Linked DNA regions of Chelatococcus sp. HY11. The protein of the gene in region 1 interacts with the protein of each later gene in a pairwise test. Links are inferred from orthologs where the notes say so. Each region holds a gene or a part of one and is shown in the gene's direction. Other genes may lie near its edges.

What was found.
Region 2: the proteins of KIO74_RS11825 (region 1) and rplV interact in binary tests that used the Escherichia coli proteins (3 or more experiments, as listed by UniProt). The link is inferred for Chelatococcus sp. HY11 from one-to-one orthologs.

Annotation. Positions count from the first base shown.
Region 1 is NZ_JAHBRX010000001.1:2,583,434-2,586,232, forward strand. It holds KIO74_RS11825 (peptide deformylase), read left to right. Parts: upstream 1-1,038; coding sequence 1,039-1,560; downstream 1,561-2,799. Other genes in the region: KIO74_RS11820 (DNA recombination protein RmuC), read right to left, coding at 1-881; fghA (S-formylglutathione hydrolase), read right to left, coding at 1,811-2,656; KIO74_RS11835 (S-(hydroxymethyl)glutathione dehydrogenase/class III alcohol dehydrogenase), read right to left, coding at 2,669-2,799. UniProt on the Escherichia coli protein: Removes the formyl group from the N-terminal Met of newly synthesized proteins. Requires at least a dipeptide for an efficient rate of reaction. N-terminal L-methionine is a prerequisite for activity but the enzyme has broad specificity at other positions.
Region 2 is NZ_JAHBRX010000001.1:567,548-582,402, forward strand. The notes cover bases 5,872-8,559. They hold rplV (50S ribosomal protein L22), read left to right. Parts: upstream 5,872-6,863; coding sequence 6,864-7,256; downstream 7,257-8,559. Other genes in these bases: rplB (50S ribosomal protein L2), read left to right, coding at 5,872-6,572; rpsS (30S ribosomal protein S19), read left to right, coding at 6,583-6,861; rpsC (30S ribosomal protein S3), read left to right, coding at 7,267-7,977; rplP (50S ribosomal protein L16), read left to right, coding at 7,998-8,411; rpmC (50S ribosomal protein L29), read left to right, coding at 8,422-8,559. In the rest of the region: rpsG (30S ribosomal protein S7), read left to right, coding at 1-270; fusA (elongation factor G), read left to right, coding at 300-2,375; tuf (elongation factor Tu), read left to right, coding at 2,431-3,621; rpsJ (30S ribosomal protein S10), read left to right, coding at 3,703-4,011; rplC (50S ribosomal protein L3), read left to right, coding at 4,061-4,783; rplD (50S ribosomal protein L4), read left to right, coding at 4,783-5,403; KIO74_RS02790 (50S ribosomal protein L23), read left to right, coding at 5,400-5,711; more of rplB, read left to right, coding at 5,733-5,871; more of rpmC, read left to right, coding at 8,560-8,637; rpsQ (30S ribosomal protein S17), read left to right, coding at 8,648-8,890; rplN (50S ribosomal protein L14), read left to right, coding at 8,994-9,362; rplX (50S ribosomal protein L24), read left to right, coding at 9,362-9,679; rplE (50S ribosomal protein L5), read left to right, coding at 9,672-10,247; rpsN (30S ribosomal protein S14), read left to right, coding at 10,281-10,586; rpsH (30S ribosomal protein S8), read left to right, coding at 10,600-10,998; rplF (50S ribosomal protein L6), read left to right, coding at 11,034-11,567; and 6 more genes. UniProt on the Escherichia coli protein: This protein binds specifically to 23S rRNA; its binding is stimulated by other ribosomal proteins, e.g. uL4, bL17, and bL20. It is important during the early stages of 50S assembly.

The DNA of each region.
Region 1 (2,799 bases):
AGAAGCGACGGCGAAACGATGATCACCCGGGCCCGATGCGCGCGCGCCACCACATCCTCGAAATGTTCCTGCAGGTCGGCATAGATCGCCTCCGACGGCACGAACAGCAGCGCCAGATCCTGCGTCTCGCCGGGCACGAGATACTTCTCGGCAATGTCCTTCACATGGGTGGCGACGTCGGCCTTGACCCGCGCCGCTGCGGCGCGGCGCATCTCGTCGTTCGTGCCACCACGGAAAGCGAGAAAGCTCTCCAGCGGAAACTTGGCATCGATGACGAGGGGGTGATCGCCCGGCAGGCGGATGAGGCAGTCCGGCCGGCGGCCGTTGCGCAGTGTCGCCTGGAAGGCATAGTGCCCTGCGGGCAGGCCATCCCGGACAATCGCCTCCATGCGGCCCTGGCCGTAGGCGCCGCGCGCCTGCTTGTTGGCGAGGATATCCTTGAGGCCGACCACCTCGCCGGTCAGATTGGTGAGGTTCTTCTGGGCCGCGTCGATCACCGCAAGACGCTCGTTGAGGCGCGCGATATGCTCACCCGTCGTCCGCGACGAAACCTCGAGCCCCTGGCCCACGCGATGCTGGAGGCCGTCCAGCCGCTCGGCGACGAAGCGGGCGAAATCCTGCTGGCGGGACCCGAAGATCTCGGCGATCGTCTGCAGCCGGCCTGTCATCTCCGCCTGGATACGATTGAGTTCCGCGACCTTGTCGTCCATTTCCCGCGCTCGCTCCGCCGCCTCGGCGGCCTCGACGCGGCGCTCGCGGTTGGTGCGCGCCAAGAAAACGGCGAGCAAAAGCAAAATGACAACGGCCGCGCCCGCCGCGCCGACAATGACTTCACCCGCGGTGAGCGGATATCCTGCCAGGTTAAACAGGGTCTGATTCATCGCGGAACTGGGACTCGCCTCGACATCAATGCGAACAAAAGAAGAACACATTGACCCTTGCGGCGCAAGTGATTATGTGGCTGTTACGCTGTCGTTTTCCGGCCTCGACAGCTTTGTCCGCAGCCTCCTGTAAAAAAGGCCCTCGCAAGTCTGCACCATGGCTATCAAACCTATCGTCCTTATCCCAGACCAGCGTCTCAAGACCGCCTCCGAGCCCGTGACGGAGATCACCGACGAGATCCGCACGCTCGCCGCCGACATGCTGGACACGATGTATGACGCGCCGGGCATCGGCTTGGCCGCGGTGCAGATCGGGATCATGAAGCGTCTGCTCGTCATCGACGTCGCCGGCAAGGATGAGCCGCGCGCGCCGATGGTCGTGATCAACCCCGAGATCACATGGGAATCGGACGAGGAGTTCAGCATTCATGAGGAAGGCTGCCTCTCGATTCCCGACTATTATGAGGAAGTGGAGCGCCCGGCGAAGATCCGCGTGCGCTACATGGACCTCGATGGCAAGACGCAGGAGATCGAGGCTGAGGGCATTCTCGCGACCTGCCTGCAGCACGAGATCGACCATCTCGACGGTGTTCTGTTCATCGACTACCTGTCGAAGCTGAAGCGCGACCGCGTGATGAAGAAATTCGCCAAGGCGGCCAAGCGCGAAACGGTGGGCTGAAGCCGCCTGACGGTCGGTGCCGCTGTGGTCATTCCGGTGCAAGCCGAAGGCTTGAACCCGGAATCCACGAACACTGTCAGGACCTTATAATTCGCCTCGCGTGGTCTTGGATCCCCTTCCCGGCGCTACGCCGCCGGGGATGACATCCCTTCAGAGAACGCTTTCCCTTGTCTTTGTCATGGCCTCTTTGTCATGGCCGGGCTTGTTCCCGGCCATCCCGATCGGCGAGGCGCCTCACGGCGCACCGCGCTCACGCCTTGAGCCGCTCCGCATGCCACTTGAGGTGATCGGCGATGAAGGTGGCGATGAAGAAGTAGGAGTGATCATACCCCTCTTGCCGGCGGAGCGTCAGCGCAATGCGAGCCTTCGCGCAGGCCGCCTCAAGAAGCTCCGGCTTGAGTTGGTTCGCGAGGAACCCGTCCGCCATGCCCTGGTCGACCAGGATGTCGGCGACGCGCACACCATCCTCGATCAAGGCGCAGGAGTCGTAGGCGCGCCACGCGGCCTTGTCCGGGCCGAGATAACCGCCCAAGGCCTTCTCGCCCCACGGGCAGTTCAGCGGTGAGACGATCGGCGCGAAAGCCGACACAGCCTTGAACCGGCCTGGATTCTTCAGGGCGAGCGTCAAGGCGCCATGCCCGCCCATGGAGTGGCCGGTGATGCCTTGCCGCGTTCTATCGGCCGGCAGTTCCGCACCGACGATCTCCGGCAGTTCCCGTGCGATATAGCTCGCCATGCGATAATTGCGCGCGTAAGGCGCGACGGTGGCATCCACATAGAACCCCGCACCGAGGCCGAAGTCATAGGCGCCGTTGGGATCATCCGGCACGCCTTCCCCGCGCGGGCTGGTGTCCGGTGCGATCACCATGAGCCCGAGTTCCGCCGCCACGCGCTGGGCGCCGGCCTTCACGGTGAAGTTCTCCTCGGTGCAGGTGAGGCCCGAGAGAAACCACACAACCGGCACCTTGCCCGCTGCCGCCTGCGGCGGCACGAAGGCGGAAAAGCGCATGTCCGTGCCGGTTTCGGTGGAGCGATGCTTGTAGACGCGCTGCTCGCCCCCGAAGGAGCGAGCGCTGGAGACGAGTTCGAGCGTCATCACGCGGCCCCGTCAGTACACGACAACGGAGCGGATGGACTTGCCCTCATGCATCAGGTCGAAGGCCGTGTTGATTTCATCGAGCGGCATGGTGTGGGTGATCAGGTCGTCGATGTTGATCTTGCCCTCCATGTACCAGTCGA
Region 2 (14,855 bases), 2.0 Mb from region 1 along the record:
AACGTGGCGCCGGCCATCGAAGTGCGCTCCCGCCGTGTCGGCGGTGCGACCTATCAGGTTCCGGTCGAGGTTCGCACGGACCGTCGCCAGGCGCTGGCCATCCGCTGGCTGATCCAGGCCGCGCGGTCGCGCAACGACAAGACCATGGTCGAGCGCCTGTCGTCCGAGCTGATGGACGCCTCGAGCAATCGCGGCAGCGCCGTGAAGAAGCGCGAGGACACACACCGGATGGCTGAGTCCAACCGTGCCTTCTCGCATTACCGCTGGTAACGAGCGCAAGCCGTCGAGGAATAGCTGCAATGCCGCGCACTCATGCCATTGGCGACTACCGTAACTTCGGCATCATGGCCCACATCGATGCGGGCAAGACGACGACGACGGAGCGCATCCTTTATTACACGGGCAAGAGCCACAAGATCGGTGAGGTCCATGAGGGCGCTGCCACCATGGATTGGATGGAGCAGGAGCAGGAGCGTGGCATCACGATCACGTCCGCCGCGACCACCTGCATCTGGCGCGAGAAGCGTCTGAACATCATCGACACCCCTGGCCACGTGGATTTCACCATCGAAGTCGAGCGCTCGCTGCGCGTTCTCGATGGCGCGGTTTGCGTTCTCGACGGCAACCAGGGCGTCGAGCCGCAGACTGAGACCGTATGGCGTCAGGCTGACAAGTATGACGTGCCGCGCATCGTGTTCGTCAACAAGATGGACAAGATCGGCGCTGACTTCTTCAAATGCGTCAAGGACATCATTGATCGCGTGGCCGGCAAGCCTGTCTGCCTGCAGATCCCGATCGGCTCCGAGTCCAATTTCAAGGGCGTCGTCGATCTCATCGCGATGAAAGCCATCGTGTGGGAAGATGAGTCTCTCGGCGCGCGCTTCAACCAGGTCGAGATTCCGGCGGAGCTCGCCGACCAGGCCGTTGAATACCGCACGAAGCTCGTCGAGGCCGCTGTCGAGCTCGATGACGACGCCATGAGCGCCTACCTCGAGGGCAACGAGCCCGACGAGGAGACCCTGCGCCGGCTCGTTCGTCTCGCTGTCCAGAAGCGCGCCTTCCATCCGGTGCTGTGTGGGTCCGCCTTCAAGAACAAGGGCGTGCAGCCGCTTCTCGACGCCGTGGTCGATTTCCTGCCGTCGCCGCTCGATCGTGGCGCGATCTCGGGTATCGATTTCAACACGGAAGAGCCGACCGTTCGTAATCCGTCTGACGATGAGCCCTTCTCCATGCTCGCGTTCAAGATCATGGACGATCCCTTCGTCGGCACCATCACGTTCTGCCGCGTCTATTCGGGCCACGTCGACTCCGGTACGTCGATCCTCAACTCGACCCGCGACAAGAAGGAGCGCGTCGGCCGCATGCTCCTGATGCATGCGAACAACCGCGAAGACATCAAGGAAGCCTACGCTGGCGACATCGTCGCGCTTGCCGGCCTCAAGGAAGTCCGCACGGGCGACACGCTCTGCGACAACCTGAAACCGGTCATTCTCGAGAAGATGGAGTTCCCTGAGCCCGTCATCGAGATCGCGATCGAGCCGAAGTCGAAGGCCGATCAGGAGAAGCTCGGTATCGCCCTGTCGAAACTTGCGGCCGAGGATCCCTCCTTCCGCGTGTCGACCGACCAGGAGTCCGGCCAGACGATCCTCAAGGGCATGGGCGAGCTTCACCTCGACATCAAGGTCGACATCCTGAAGCGTACCTACAAGGTGGACGCCAATATCGGCGCGCCGCAGGTCGCCTATCGCGAGAAGATCACGAAGAAGGTCGAGATCGACTACACGCACAAGAAGCAGACCGGTGGTACCGGCCAGTTCGCCCGCGTGAAGTTCATCATCGAGCCGAATGAGACGGGCGCGGGCTACGAGTTCGAGTCCAAGATCGTCGGTGGCTCGGTGCCGAAGGAATATATCCCCGGCGTCGAAAAGGGCCTCAACAGCGTGCTCGGCGCTGGCATCCTCGCCGGCTTCCCGGTGGTGGACGTCAAGGTCCAGCTGATCGACGGCGCCTTCCACGAAGTCGACTCGTCGGCTCTCGCCTTCGAAATCGCCTCCCGTGCGGCGTTGCGTGAAGGCCTTCAGAAGGGCGGCTCGGTCCTGCTCGAGCCGATCATGAAGGTCGAGGTCGTGACCCCCGAGGACTACACCGGTTCCGTCATCGGCGATCTGAACTCTCGCCGTGGACAGATCCAGGGCCAGGATATGCGTGGCAATGCCGTGGTGATCAACGCCATGGTGCCGCTCGCGAATATGTTTGGCTACGTGAATACCCTGCGCTCGATGAGCCAGGGCCGTGCGACCTACACCATGCAGTTCGACCACTACGAGCAGGTGCCGCAGGCGGTCGCCGCCGAGGTTCAGGCCAAGTACGCCTGAGCTGTGATCCGCAACCAACGACGCAAAACGTCGAGTTCCTATCAGGAGCCCTACGATGGCCAAAGAGAAGTTTGAGCGGACGAAGCCGCACTGCAACATCGGGACGATTGGTCACGTTGACCATGGCAAGACGTCGTTGACGGCGGCGATCACGAAGGTTCTGGCGGAGTCTGGGGGCGCGTCGTTCACGGCGTATGACCAGATCGACAAGGCGCCTGAAGAGAAGGCGCGCGGGATCACGATCTCGACGTCGCATGTCGAGTACGAGACGAAGAACCGGCACTACGCGCATGTGGACTGCCCCGGCCACGCCGACTATGTGAAGAACATGATCACGGGCGCGGCGCAGATGGACGGGGCGATCCTGGTGGTGTCTGCGGCTGACGGCCCGATGCCGCAGACGCGCGAGCACATCCTGCTTGCGCGCCAGGTGGGCGTTCCGGCGCTTGTGGTGTTCCTGAACAAGGTCGACATGGTGGACGACGCCGAGCTTCTCGACCTGGTCGAGCTCGAGGTGCGCGAGCTTCTGTCGAAGTACGAGTTCCCCGGGGACGACATCCCGGTGGTGCGTGGTTCGGCGCTGTGCGCGCTTGAGGATCGCGAGCCGACGATCGGCCATGACGCGGTGCTTGAGCTGATGACGCAGGTCGACGCGTATATCCCGCAGCCGGAGCGTCCGGTCGACCTGCCGTTCCTGATGCCGGTCGAGGACGTGTTCTCGATCTCGGGTCGCGGCACGGTTGTGACGGGCCGCGTCGAGCGCGGGATCGTGAAGGTCGGCGAGGAAATCGAGATCGTCGGGCTGAAGCCGACGGTGAAGACGACGGTGACGGGCGTCGAGATGTTCCGGAAGCTGCTTGACCAGGGTCAGGCGGGTGACAACATCGGGGCGCTGCTGCGCGGCACGAAGCGCGAGGACGTCGAGCGCGGCCAGGTGCTGTGCAAGCCGGGTTCGGTGAAGCCGCACACGAAGTTCAAGGCGGAAGCCTACATCCTGACGAAGGAAGAGGGTGGCCGGCACACGCCGTTCTTCACGAACTACCGTCCGCAGTTCTACTTCCGGACGACGGACGTGACGGGCGTGGTGACGTTGCCGGAAGGCACCGAGATGGTGATGCCCGGGGACAACGTGACGATGGAAGTCGTGCTGATCGTTCCGATCGCCATGGAAGAGAAGCTTCGCTTCGCGATCCGCGAAGGTGGCCGCACGGTTGGCGCCGGCGTCGTCGCCTCCATCATCGAGTAAGACACCAGCACATCAGGCGAATGCGCAAGCAATCAGCGCATTCGCCTGCGTCGCACGGAATATTGGCCCGAGGGCGTTGTCATGACTAACCAGAATATCCGTATCCGCCTCCAGGCGTTCGACCACGATGCTCTCGACGCTTCGGCGCGGGAAATCGTGTCGACCGCGAAGCGGACGGGGGCGCAGGTGCGGGGGCCGATTCCTTTGCCGACGCGTATTGAGAAATTCACCGTGAACCGCTCGCCGCACATCGACAAGAAGTCACGCGAGCAGTTCGAGATGCGTACCCATAAGCGCGTTCTCGACATCGTTGAGCCGACGCCGCAGACGGTCGACGCTCTTATGAAGCTCGACCTCGCCTCCGGCGTCGAAGTCGAAATTAAGCTCTGACCCTCCGTTTCGGTTGGTTGGTTCCTGGAACGCCTTAGAGGATCCGCTCATGCGCTCAGGCGTGATCGCACAAAAAGTTGGGATGACACGCGTCTTCACGGACGCGGGTGAGCACGTCCCTGTTACGGTTCTGAAGGTCGACAGCTGCCAGGTTGTCGCGCACCGGACCGTGGATACGAATGGCTATACCGCGCTGCAGGTCGGCATCGGCAAGGCCAAGGTGAAGAACGTCTCGAAGGCTGAGCGCGGTCGTTTCGCGGTCGCCACGGTCGAGCCGAAGAAGAAGCTCGCCGAGTTTCGCGTCGATCCCGAGCACATCATTCCGGTGGGCGCGGAGATCACGGCTGATCACTTCGTGGTTGGTCAGTTCGTCGACGTGACGGGCACGACGACCGGTAAGGGCTTCGCCGGCGGTATGAAGCGCTGGAATTTCGGCGGTCTCCGGGCAAGCCATGGCGTCTCGGTCTCGCATCGCTCGATCGGTTCGACCGGCGGCCGTCAGGACCCCGGCAAGACGTTCAAGAACAAGAAGATGCCTGGGCACCTCGGTGTCGAGCGCGTGACCACGCAGAACCTGCGCATCGTGCAGACGGATGCGGAGCGCGGGCTCATTCTGGTTGAGGGCGCGGTGCCAGGTGTGTCTGGCGGCTGGATATTGGTACGTGACGCGGTGAAGCGTAAGTTGCCGAAGGAAGCGCCGCTTCCCGGGGCGTTCCGCGAGCCGAAGTCCGCTGCTGTTCCGGCGCAAGCCGAGGGACAGGAGAACGCGTGATGAAACTCGATGTGACCACGCTCGACGGCTCGGCTGCCGGCACGATCGATCTTGACGAGACGATCTTCGGTCTTGAGCCGCGCGTCGACCTTATTCATCGTTACGTGCGTTGGCAGCTCGCCAAGCGCCAAGCGGGGACCCACAAGTCCCTTGGCCGCGCCGAGATCGCCCGCACCGGCAAGAAGCTGTATCGCCAGAAGGGCACCGGTAACGCCCGCCACGGCGCCGCTCGCGCGCCGCAGTTCCGCGGCGGTGGCAAGGCCTTCGGCCCGGTCGTGCGTGACCATGCGCATGATCTGCCGAAGAAGGTGCGCGCGCTTGCGCTGCGCCATGCTCTCTCGGCCAAGGCCAAGGACGGCGCGATCGTCGTGCTCGACAAGGCCAGTGTCGCCGAGCCCAAGACCAAGGCGTTGAAGGCGAGCTTCGGCAAGCTTGGTTTCGCCAATGTCCTGGTTGTCGACGGCGCAGAGCTCGAGACGAATTTCCGTCTCGCGGCCCGCAACATTCCGAATGTTGATGTGCTGCCGGTTCAGGGCATCAACGTTTACGACATCCTGCGGCGTGAGAAGCTCGTTCTGACGAAGGCCGCCATCGACGCGTTGGAGGCGCGCTTCAAATGAGCAAGGCTCCCATCGCACTGGATCCGCGACACTATGATGTGATCGTCGGACCGGTCATCACCGAGAAGGCTACGACGGCGTCGGAGCACAACAAGGTGGTGTTCAAGGTTGCCGGTAAGGCGACCAAGCCGCAGATCAAGGCGGCTGTCGAGAAGTTGTTCGACGTCAAAGTGCTCAGCGTCAACACGCTGGTCACCAAGGGCAAGGTGAAGCGGTTCCGCAACACCCTCGGCCAGCGTTCGGACGTGAAGAAGGCGGTTGTCACCCTCGCCGAGGGTCACAGCGTCGACGTGACGACGGGCCTCTGAGGCGGGTGAAGGACTGATCCGATGGCTTTGAAATCCTTCAAACCGGTTACTCCGAGCCAGCGCCAGCTGGTGATCGTCGATCGCTCGGAGCTCTACAAGGGCAAGCCGGTCAAGACGCTGACTGAGGGCAAGTCGTCCGCAGGCGGCCGCAACAACACCGGACGGGTGACCGTCCGCTTCCGTGGTGGTGGCCACAAGCGCACCTACCGCATCATCGACTTCAAGCGTCGCGAGCGCCTGGAGCAGCCTGGTGTCGTCGATCGGGTCGAATATGATCCGAACCGCACGGCTTTCATCGCTCTCGTCAAGTACGAGGACGGCGGGCTTGCCTATATCCTCGCGCCGCAGCGCCTGGCGGTCGGCGACACGGTCGTCGCGGGCAACCAGGTCGATATCAAGCCCGGCAACGCGATGCCTCTGGCGAACATGCCGGTCGGCACCATCGTGCACAATGTCGAGCTCAAGATCGGCAAGGGCGGCGCGCTTGCCCGCTCGGCCGGTACCTATGCTCAGATCGTCGGTCGCGATCAGGGTTATGTGATCGTTCGCCTCAATTCGGGCGAGCAGCGTCTTGTTCACGGCCAGTGCTTCGCGACGGTTGGCGCCGTCTCGAACCCGGACCACATGAACACGTCGGTCGGCAAGGCCGGCCGCTCGCGCTGGCTCGGACGGCGTCCTCATAACCGCGGCGTGACCATGAACCCGATCGACCACCCGCATGGTGGTGGTGAGGGGCGCACTTCGGGTGGCCGTCATCCGGTCACGCCGTGGGGCAAGCCGACCAAGGGCAAGAAGACCCGCGCCAACAAGCGGACTGACAGCTTCATCGTGACGTCGCGTCACCAGCGGAAGAAGAGATAAGGGGCGGGCGATGGCACGTTCGATCTGGAAGGGCCCGTTCTTCGACGGCTACCTCCTCAAGAAGGCCGAGGCGGCGCGCTCCGCGACGCGCTCGGAAGTTATCAAGATCTGGAGCCGTCGCTCCACCATCCTGCCGCAGTTTGTGGGCCTGACCTTCGGCGTCCACAACGGCCAGAAGCACATTCCCGTCTTCGTCAGCGAGGAGATGGTCGGTCATAAGTTCGGTGAATTCGCGCCGACCCGGACCTTCCATGGCCATGCCGCGGACAAGAAGGCGAAGAGGAGATAGGCATGGGCAAGCCCGCAAATCCTCGCGCGCTGAAGGACAACGAGGCCAAGGCTATTCTGCGCAACCTGCGCGTCAGCCCGCAGAAGCTCAACCTTGTCGCCGCATTGATCCGCGGCAAGAAGGTGTCGACTGCCCTCGCTGATCTCGAGTTCAGCCGCAAGCGCATTTCCGTCGACGTCCGCAAGACGCTCGAGAGCGCCATCGCCAATGCCGAGAACAACCATGACCTCGATGTCGACGATCTCGTCGTTGCCGAGGCCTTCGTCGGCAAGGGCCTGGTCATGAAGCGTTTCCACGCTCGTGCCCGTGGTCGCGGCGTGCGTATTGAGAAGCCGTTCTCGAACCTGACCATCGTGGTTCGGGAAGTGGCGCAAGAAACCGGCCGCGGAGCCTGAGGAGAGCGCGATGGGTCAGAAGGTCAATCCGATCGGTCTGCGGCTCGGCATCAACCGCACGTGGGATTCGCGTTGGTTCGCGGGCAAGATCGAGTACGGCAAGCTGCTGCATGAGGATATGGCGATCCGCCGGGCGCTCATGAAGCAGCTCAAGCAAGCGGCGGTCTCCAAGATCGTCATTGAACGGCCGCACAAAAAGTGCCGCGTCACCATCTACTCGGCTCGTCCGGGCGTGGTGATCGGCAAGAAGGGCGCCGACATCGACAAGCTGCGCAAGACCGTGGCGAAGATGACGGACGCCGACGTGGCGATCAACATCATCGAAGTCCGGAAGCCGGAAATCGATGCCAAGCTCGTCGCGGAGTCGATCGCACAGCAGCTGGAGCGCCGTGTGGCATTCCGTCGCGCCATGAAGCGCGCCGTTCAGTCGGCCATGCGTCTCGGCGCGGAAGGCATTCGTATCAACTGTTCCGGCCGTCTCGGCGGCGCCGAGATCGCGCGTATGGAATGGTATCGCGAGGGACGCGTGCCACTTCACACCTTGCGCGCGGACGTGGATTACGGTACGGCGACGGCCTTCACGACCTACGGGACGTGCGGAATCAAGGTGTGGATCTTCAAGGGTGAAATCCTTGAGCACGATCCCATGGCTCAGGACAAGCGTATGGCCGAGGAAAGTGGCGGCCAGCGTAGTCACGGCCGTAGAGAGGCTGCGGCGTAAAGCCGCTTTAGGAGGCAGACATGCTGCAGCCCAAGAAGACCAAGTTTCGTAAGCAGTTCAAGGGCCGTATTCATGGCACCGCGAAGGGCGGTACGAATCTCGATTTCGGCCAGTTCGGCCTCAAGGCTCTAGAGCCTGAGCGCGTGACTGCCCGGCAGATCGAAGCGGCGCGACGCGCTATAACGCGTCAGATGAAGCGCCAGGGGCGCGTGTGGATCCGGATCTTCCCGGATCTTCCCGTGACCGACAAGCCGACCGAAGTGCGTATGGGTAAGGGCAAGGGCTCGCCGGAATATTGGGCGGCGCGTGTTCATCCCGGCCGCATCATGTTCGAACTCGACGGCGTGCCGGAAGAGATCGCGCGCGAAGCGCTGCGTCTCGGCGCGGCCAAGCTGCCGATCCGGACGCGCTTCATTCAGCGCATTGCGGAGTGAGTGTTAGACGATGAAAACGAAGCAGCGTTTTTCCGACCTCACCGCGATGTCGGCCGACCAGCTCCAGGACGAGCTTCTGAAGCTGAAGAAAGAGCAGTTCAATCTGCGCTTTCAGCGCGCGACGGGGCAGCTCGAGAGCACGGACCGCGTGAGGGTGGTGCGTCGCGACATAGCTCGCGTCAAGACTCTTCAGCAGCAGAAGCTCGCTGAAGCTCACAAGGTTTGAGGAGGCCGCCGTGCCGAAACGTGTATTGCAGGGCGTCGTCGTCAGCGACAAGCAGGACAAGACGATCGTCGTGAAGGTCGAGCGTCGTTTCACGCATCCGCTTCTGAAGAAGACGGTGCGTCGCTCGAAGAACTATCATGCCCATGACGAGGGCAACAAGTTCAAGGTCGGTGATACGGTTTGGATCGAGGAGACTCGTCCGATATCGAAACTCAAGACCTGGGTTGCCCTGGAAAACTCCGCGGCATCCTGAGCATTATTGAAGAGAGGCGAGGGGACCGAAAGATCCCCGTCAGTCGTAGTCCGGCAGTGTGAGCTGCCGGAAACCGGTCTGAGACAGAGAAAGGATCGTTGCCATGATCCAGATGCAGACGAATCTTGACGTTGCCGACAATTCCGGCGCCCGTCGCGTCATGTGTATCAAGGTCTTGGGTGGCTCGAAGCGTAAATACGCCGGCGTTGGCGACATCATCGTGGTGTCCGTCAAGGAGGCTATTCCGCGTGGGCGTGTGAAGAAGGGTGACGTGATGAAGGCGGTGGTCGTTCGCACCGCCAAGGACATCCGTCGCGCTGATGGTTCTGTGATTCGTTTCGATCGCAACGCTGCTGTGCTGATCAACAATCAGAAAGAGCCGGTTGGAACACGTATCTTCGGGCCGGTTCCGCGCGAACTGCGCGCCAAGAACCACATGAAGATCATCTCGCTCGCGCCGGAGGTGTTGTGATGGCCGCGAAGATCAAGAAGGGCGACAAGGTCGTCGTTCTCACCGGCCGCGACAAGGGCAAGTCGGGCGAGGTGGTGCAGGTTCTTCCCAAGGAAGAGCGCGCCCTGGTGCGCGGCGTGAACATCGTGAAGCGCCATCAGCGCCAGACGGCGAATTCCGAGGGCGGCATCATCTCCAAGGAAGCGCCGCTCCACCTGTCGAATATCGCATTGGCGGACCCCAAGGACGGCAAGGCGACCCGCGTTGGGTTCAAGACTTTGGACGACGGGCGCAAGGTGCGTGTCGCCAAGCGTTCGGGAGAACTGATCGATGGCTGAGGCTGCTCAGGATCTCGGCGTCGGCTATGTGCCGCGCCTGAGGAAGCACTACGACGAGGTCATTCGCGAGAAGCTCGTCGAGGAGTTCGGCTACAAGAACCGTATGCAGGTTCCGACGATCGAGAAGATCGTTCTGAACATGGGCGTCGGCGAGGCCGTGAATGATTCCAAGAAGGCGTCTGTGGCGGCGGCTGACCTGGCTCTGATCGCCGGTCAGAAGCCTGTCGTGACCCGGGCCCGCAAGGCTATCGCGACTTTCAAGGTCCGCGAGAACATGCCGATCGGAGCCAAGGTGACGCTGCGCAAGGAGCGGATGTACGAGTTCATCGATCGTCTGGTGACGATCGCCCTGCCTCGCGTCCGTGACTTCCGGGGTCTCAACCCGAAGTCCTTCGACGGCCGCGGCAATTATGCTCTCGGGATCAAGGAGCACATCGTGTTCCCCGAGATCAACTACGATCGCGTCGAGCAGATCTGGGGTATGGACATCATCGTCTGCACCTCGGCGAAGACCGATGATGAAGCGCGCGCGCTTCTCAAGCACTTCAACTTCCCGTTCCGGCAGTGAGATTGCTCTCATACGCGGACACCGGAGATCAATATGGCTAAGAAGAGTTCAATCGAGAAGAACAAGCGGCGCGAGCGGCTTGTGAAGCAGTACGCGGGCAAGCGCGCTCGTCTGAAGGCCATCGCCAACGATCAGACGAAGTCGCCGGAAGAGCAGTTCGAGGCCCGCCTGAAGCTGGCTGAGCTGCCGCGCAACGCCAACCCGACGCGCATTCGCAACCGTTGCGAAGTCACGGGCCGTCCGCGCGCGTTCTATCGCAAGCTCAAGATGTCGCGTATCGCGCTTCGCGAGCTGGGCTCGCAGGGGCTTGTCCCCGGCTTGGTCAAGTCGAGCTGGTAAGGGAGGATCTGCGATGTCGATCAATGATCCGCTAGGCGATATGCTCACCCGTATCCGCAACGCCCAGATGCGGCGTCGCGGCAAGGTGGGAACGCCGGGTTCCAAGCTGCGCGCACGTGTTCTCGATGTGCTTCAGCAGGAAGGTTATATTCGCGGCTACTCGACGACCGAGTACGGCAACGGCCGTACCGAGTTCGAGATCGAGCTGAAGTACTTCGACGGTACGCCTGTGATCCGTTCGATCCAGCGCGTGTCGAAGCCCGGCCGCCGCGTCTATGCCTCTGTCGATAACATGCCGCGCGTTGCGGATGGTCTCGGCATCACCATTCTCTCCACGCCCCGCGGCGTGATGGCCGATCACCAGGCCCGGGAGAATAACGTGGGCGGCGAAGTGCTCTGCAAGGTCTTCTGATCAGGCGGCACTGACAAACCACGGGAAAGACCATCATGTCTCGTATTGGTAAGAAACCAGTTCCTGTCCCGGCCGGCGTCACGGCGACCGTCGATGGACAGACTGTCAAGGTTAAGGGCTCGAAGGGCGAACTGTTCTTCGTCGTTCCCGATGACGTCTCGGTGGTGCTCAACAACGGCGAGGTCAAGGTTGACCCGCGTGACGAGACCAAGCGCGCCCGCGCGCTGTGGGGCATGTCGCGCAGCCAGGTCGAGAACCTGATCGTTGGTGTGTCGAAGGGCTTCGAGAAGAAGCTCGAGATCACCGGCGTCGGTTACAAGGCTGCGGTCGCTGGCAAGGTTCTCAAGTTGTCGCTCGGCTACAGCCACGACATCGACTTTGAGATCCCCGCTGGGCTCACGATCACGACGCCGAAGCCGACGGAGATCGTCGTCGCCGGCATCGACAAGCAGAAGGTCGGTCAGGCCGCTGCTGAGATCCGCGAGTTCCGCGGTCCCGAGCCCTATAAGGGCAAGGGCGTGAAATACGCCAACGAGTTCATCTTCCGCAAGGAAGGCAAGAAGAAGTAAGGGGCCGACCATGGCGGAGAAACTCGGAACCACTGAGCGTCGCAAGGCGCGTGTTCGCCGCGCTCTGCGCGCTGCTGCGAACGGACGGCCGCGTTTGTCGGTGCATCGCACCTCGAAGCAGATCTACGCCCAGGTTATCGACGATGTGGCCGGCCGCACGCTGGCTGCCGCGTCATCCCTGGAGAAGGATGTGCGCGAACAGCTGAAGAGCGGCGCCAACGTCGAGGCGGCGGCCGCGATCGGCAAGCTGATCGCGGAGCGTGCTGTTGCCGCTGGCGTCAAGGACGTCATCTTCGATCGCGGCGCCTTCATTTATCACGGGCGTGTCAAGGCTTTGGCCGAAGCCGCGCGTGAAGGTGGCTTGAGCTTTTAATTCGACTTATTCAGGTCCGCCGCGTCACCGGGGCTTGTGCGAGAGCAAGCAACCGGTTACGCGGTGGTCTTGTTTTTGGGAATCGCGGATCTTGTTCTCGCGCTTCCCCGGTTCGAAAGCGGCGGATTTGGTGTGGTTCGAAGCGAGCGGGGCCGCCGCCCTGCGAAAGTGGAGACAAAGGTATGGCGAGAGACCGTCAGCAGCCGCGTGACCGTGAGGAGCGCGACAGCGAGTTTGTAGATCGGTTGGTGCACATCAACCGTGTTGCCAAGGTCGTGAAGGGTGGCCGCCGTTTTGGATTCGCCGCCCTCGTGGTCGTCGGTGACCAGAAGGGCCGGGTCGGTTTCGGCCATGGCAAGGCCCGCGAAGTTCCGGAAGCGATCCGCAAGGCGACTGAAGCGGCCAAGCGCGCGCTCGTGCGCATCCCGCTGAAGGAAGGCCGGACGCTGCATCACGACGTTGCCGGCCGTTGGGGCGCGGGCAAGGTGATCCTGCGTGCAGCGCCAGCCGGTACCGGTATCATCGCCGGTGGCCCGATGCGCGCCGTCTTCGAGACGCTCGGCATGCACGACGTCGTCGCGAAGTCGCTCGGTTCCTCGAACCCGTACAACCTGGTTCGCGCCACGATCGACGCGCTCAAGCGCGAAGATAGCCCGCGTTCCGTTGCGGCCCGCCGTGGCCTCAAGGTGTCCGCCCTCCAGTCCCGTCGTCGCGATGCTGATATGAGCGACGCGGCCGGCGCCGAAGCGTGAGGAGGCTTGAACAATGGCTCAATCCTCTCAGAAGAAGACCGTCACGGTCGAGCAGATCGGTAGCCCGATCCGCCGCGTCGCCGCGCAGCGTGCAACGCTGATCGGCCTGGGTCTCAACAAGCTTCACCGTCGTTCGGTTCTCGAGGACACACCGGCTGTCCGCGGGATGATCGACAAGGTTCGTCACCTCGTGCGCGTCGTTGAAGACACGCCGGCAGCACGGTGAGGAGAATGTCGATGAAACTTACAGACATTCGCGATAATCCCGGCGCAACCAAGGGCCGCATGCGTGTCGGCCGTGGTATCGGCTCGGGCAAGGGCAAAACCGGCGGCCGCGGCGTCAAGGGTCAGAAGTCCCGTTCAGGCGTCGCCATCAAGGGCTTCGAGGGCGGGCAGATGCCCATCCATCGTCGCCTCCCGAAGCGCGGCTTCTGGAACCCCTTCCGGCGCGACCTCAACGAGGTTAACGTCGGCCGGGTTCAGGCGGCCGTCGACGCGGGCAAGCTCGATGTGGCGAGCCCCGTCACCCTGGAAGTGCTGATCGCGGCGGGCGTCGTTTCCAAGGCGCGCGACGGGGTCAAGATCCTGGGGCAGGGTGAACTGACGTCGAAGCTTATCTTCGAGGTGGCCGGCGCGTCGAAGTCAGCGATCGCCGCTATCGAGAAGGTGGGCGGCTCGGTGAAAATTCTGAGCGCTGCAGCACCTGCAGAAGCGTAGGCGAACCCCTATCTAAGCCAGTGGCGGCGGGGCACCCTTGTCGGGTAGCCGGCGCCGCCACGAAGCCTTTGCGGGATTGATCATCGATGGCGTCGGCAGCTGAACAGCTTGCAGCAAATCTAAACTTCGGGGCTCTGGCGAAGGCCGAGGAACTCAAGAAGCGCATCTGGTTTACGCTGGGTGCGCTTCTCGTGTATCGGCTTGGCACCTATATCCCGCTTCCCGGCATCAATCCGGAAGCGGTCGCCGAGCTTTTCCGCCAGACGCAGGGCGGTGTCCTGGGGCTGTTCAACATGTTCTCGGGCGGAGCGGTTAGCCGTATGGCTATCTTCTCGCTCAACATCATGCCGTATATCTCGGCATCGATCATCATCCAGCTGCTGACCAGCGTCGTTCCCACGCTCGAGGCCCTCAAGAAAGAGGGCGAGCAGGGACGCAAGGTCATCAACCAGTATACCCGCTATCTCACGGTCATTCTGGCGGTGTTCCAGGCCTATGGCATTTCGATCGGCCTCGAAGGCTCTGGGAACATGGTGGCCGACCCGGGCGTGTTCTTCCGGATCACGACGGTCATCACCTTGACCGGCGGCACGATGTTCCTGATGTGGCTCGGCGAGCAGATCACCTCTCGCGGCATCGGCAACGGAACGTCGTTGATCATCTTCGCGGGCATCGTCGCGGAGCTGCCTCAGGCTATCGCCGGGACGCTTGAGCTCGGCCGTCAGGGCGCTGTCTCGACGGGCCTGATCCTCGGCGTCATCGTGATGGCGGTCGCCTGTATCGCGTTGATCGTCTACATGGAGCGCGCCCAGCGCCGCCTGCTCATCAACTACCCGAAGCGTCAGGTCGGCAATAAGCTGTACGAGGGGCAAAGTTCGTTCCTGCCGCTCAAGCTGAATACGGCTGGCGTTATTCCGCCCATCTTTGCCTCGTCGCTCCTTCTGCTGCCCACCACATTCGCGAGCTTCTCGCAGGCGCAGGGCGGCGGCACAGGCATTCTGGCGACGCTCTCGACCTATCTCGCGCACGGTCGTCCGCTCTATATGATCCTGTATGTGCTGTTGATCGTGTTTTTCGCGTTCTTCTATACGGCGATCGTGTTCAATCCGAACGAGACCGCGGACAATCTCAAGAAGCACGGCGGCTTCATCCCCGGCATCCGGCCTGGCGACCGCACGGCGCAGTACATCGACTACGTGCTCACGCGCATCACCGTGGTCGGTGCGGCCTACCTCGCTTTGATCTGCTTGATCCCTGAGGTCCTGATTTCCTATGCGGCGCTTCCCTTCTATTTTGGCGGCACATCGCTGCTGATCGTGGTCAGCGTCACGATGGACACGGTGGCGCAGGTGCACGGGCATCTGTTGGCCCATCAGTATGAAGGGCTCATCAAGAAGTCGAAGTTGAAGGGGGCAAGGCGGAAATGAGACTGATCCTACTCGGACC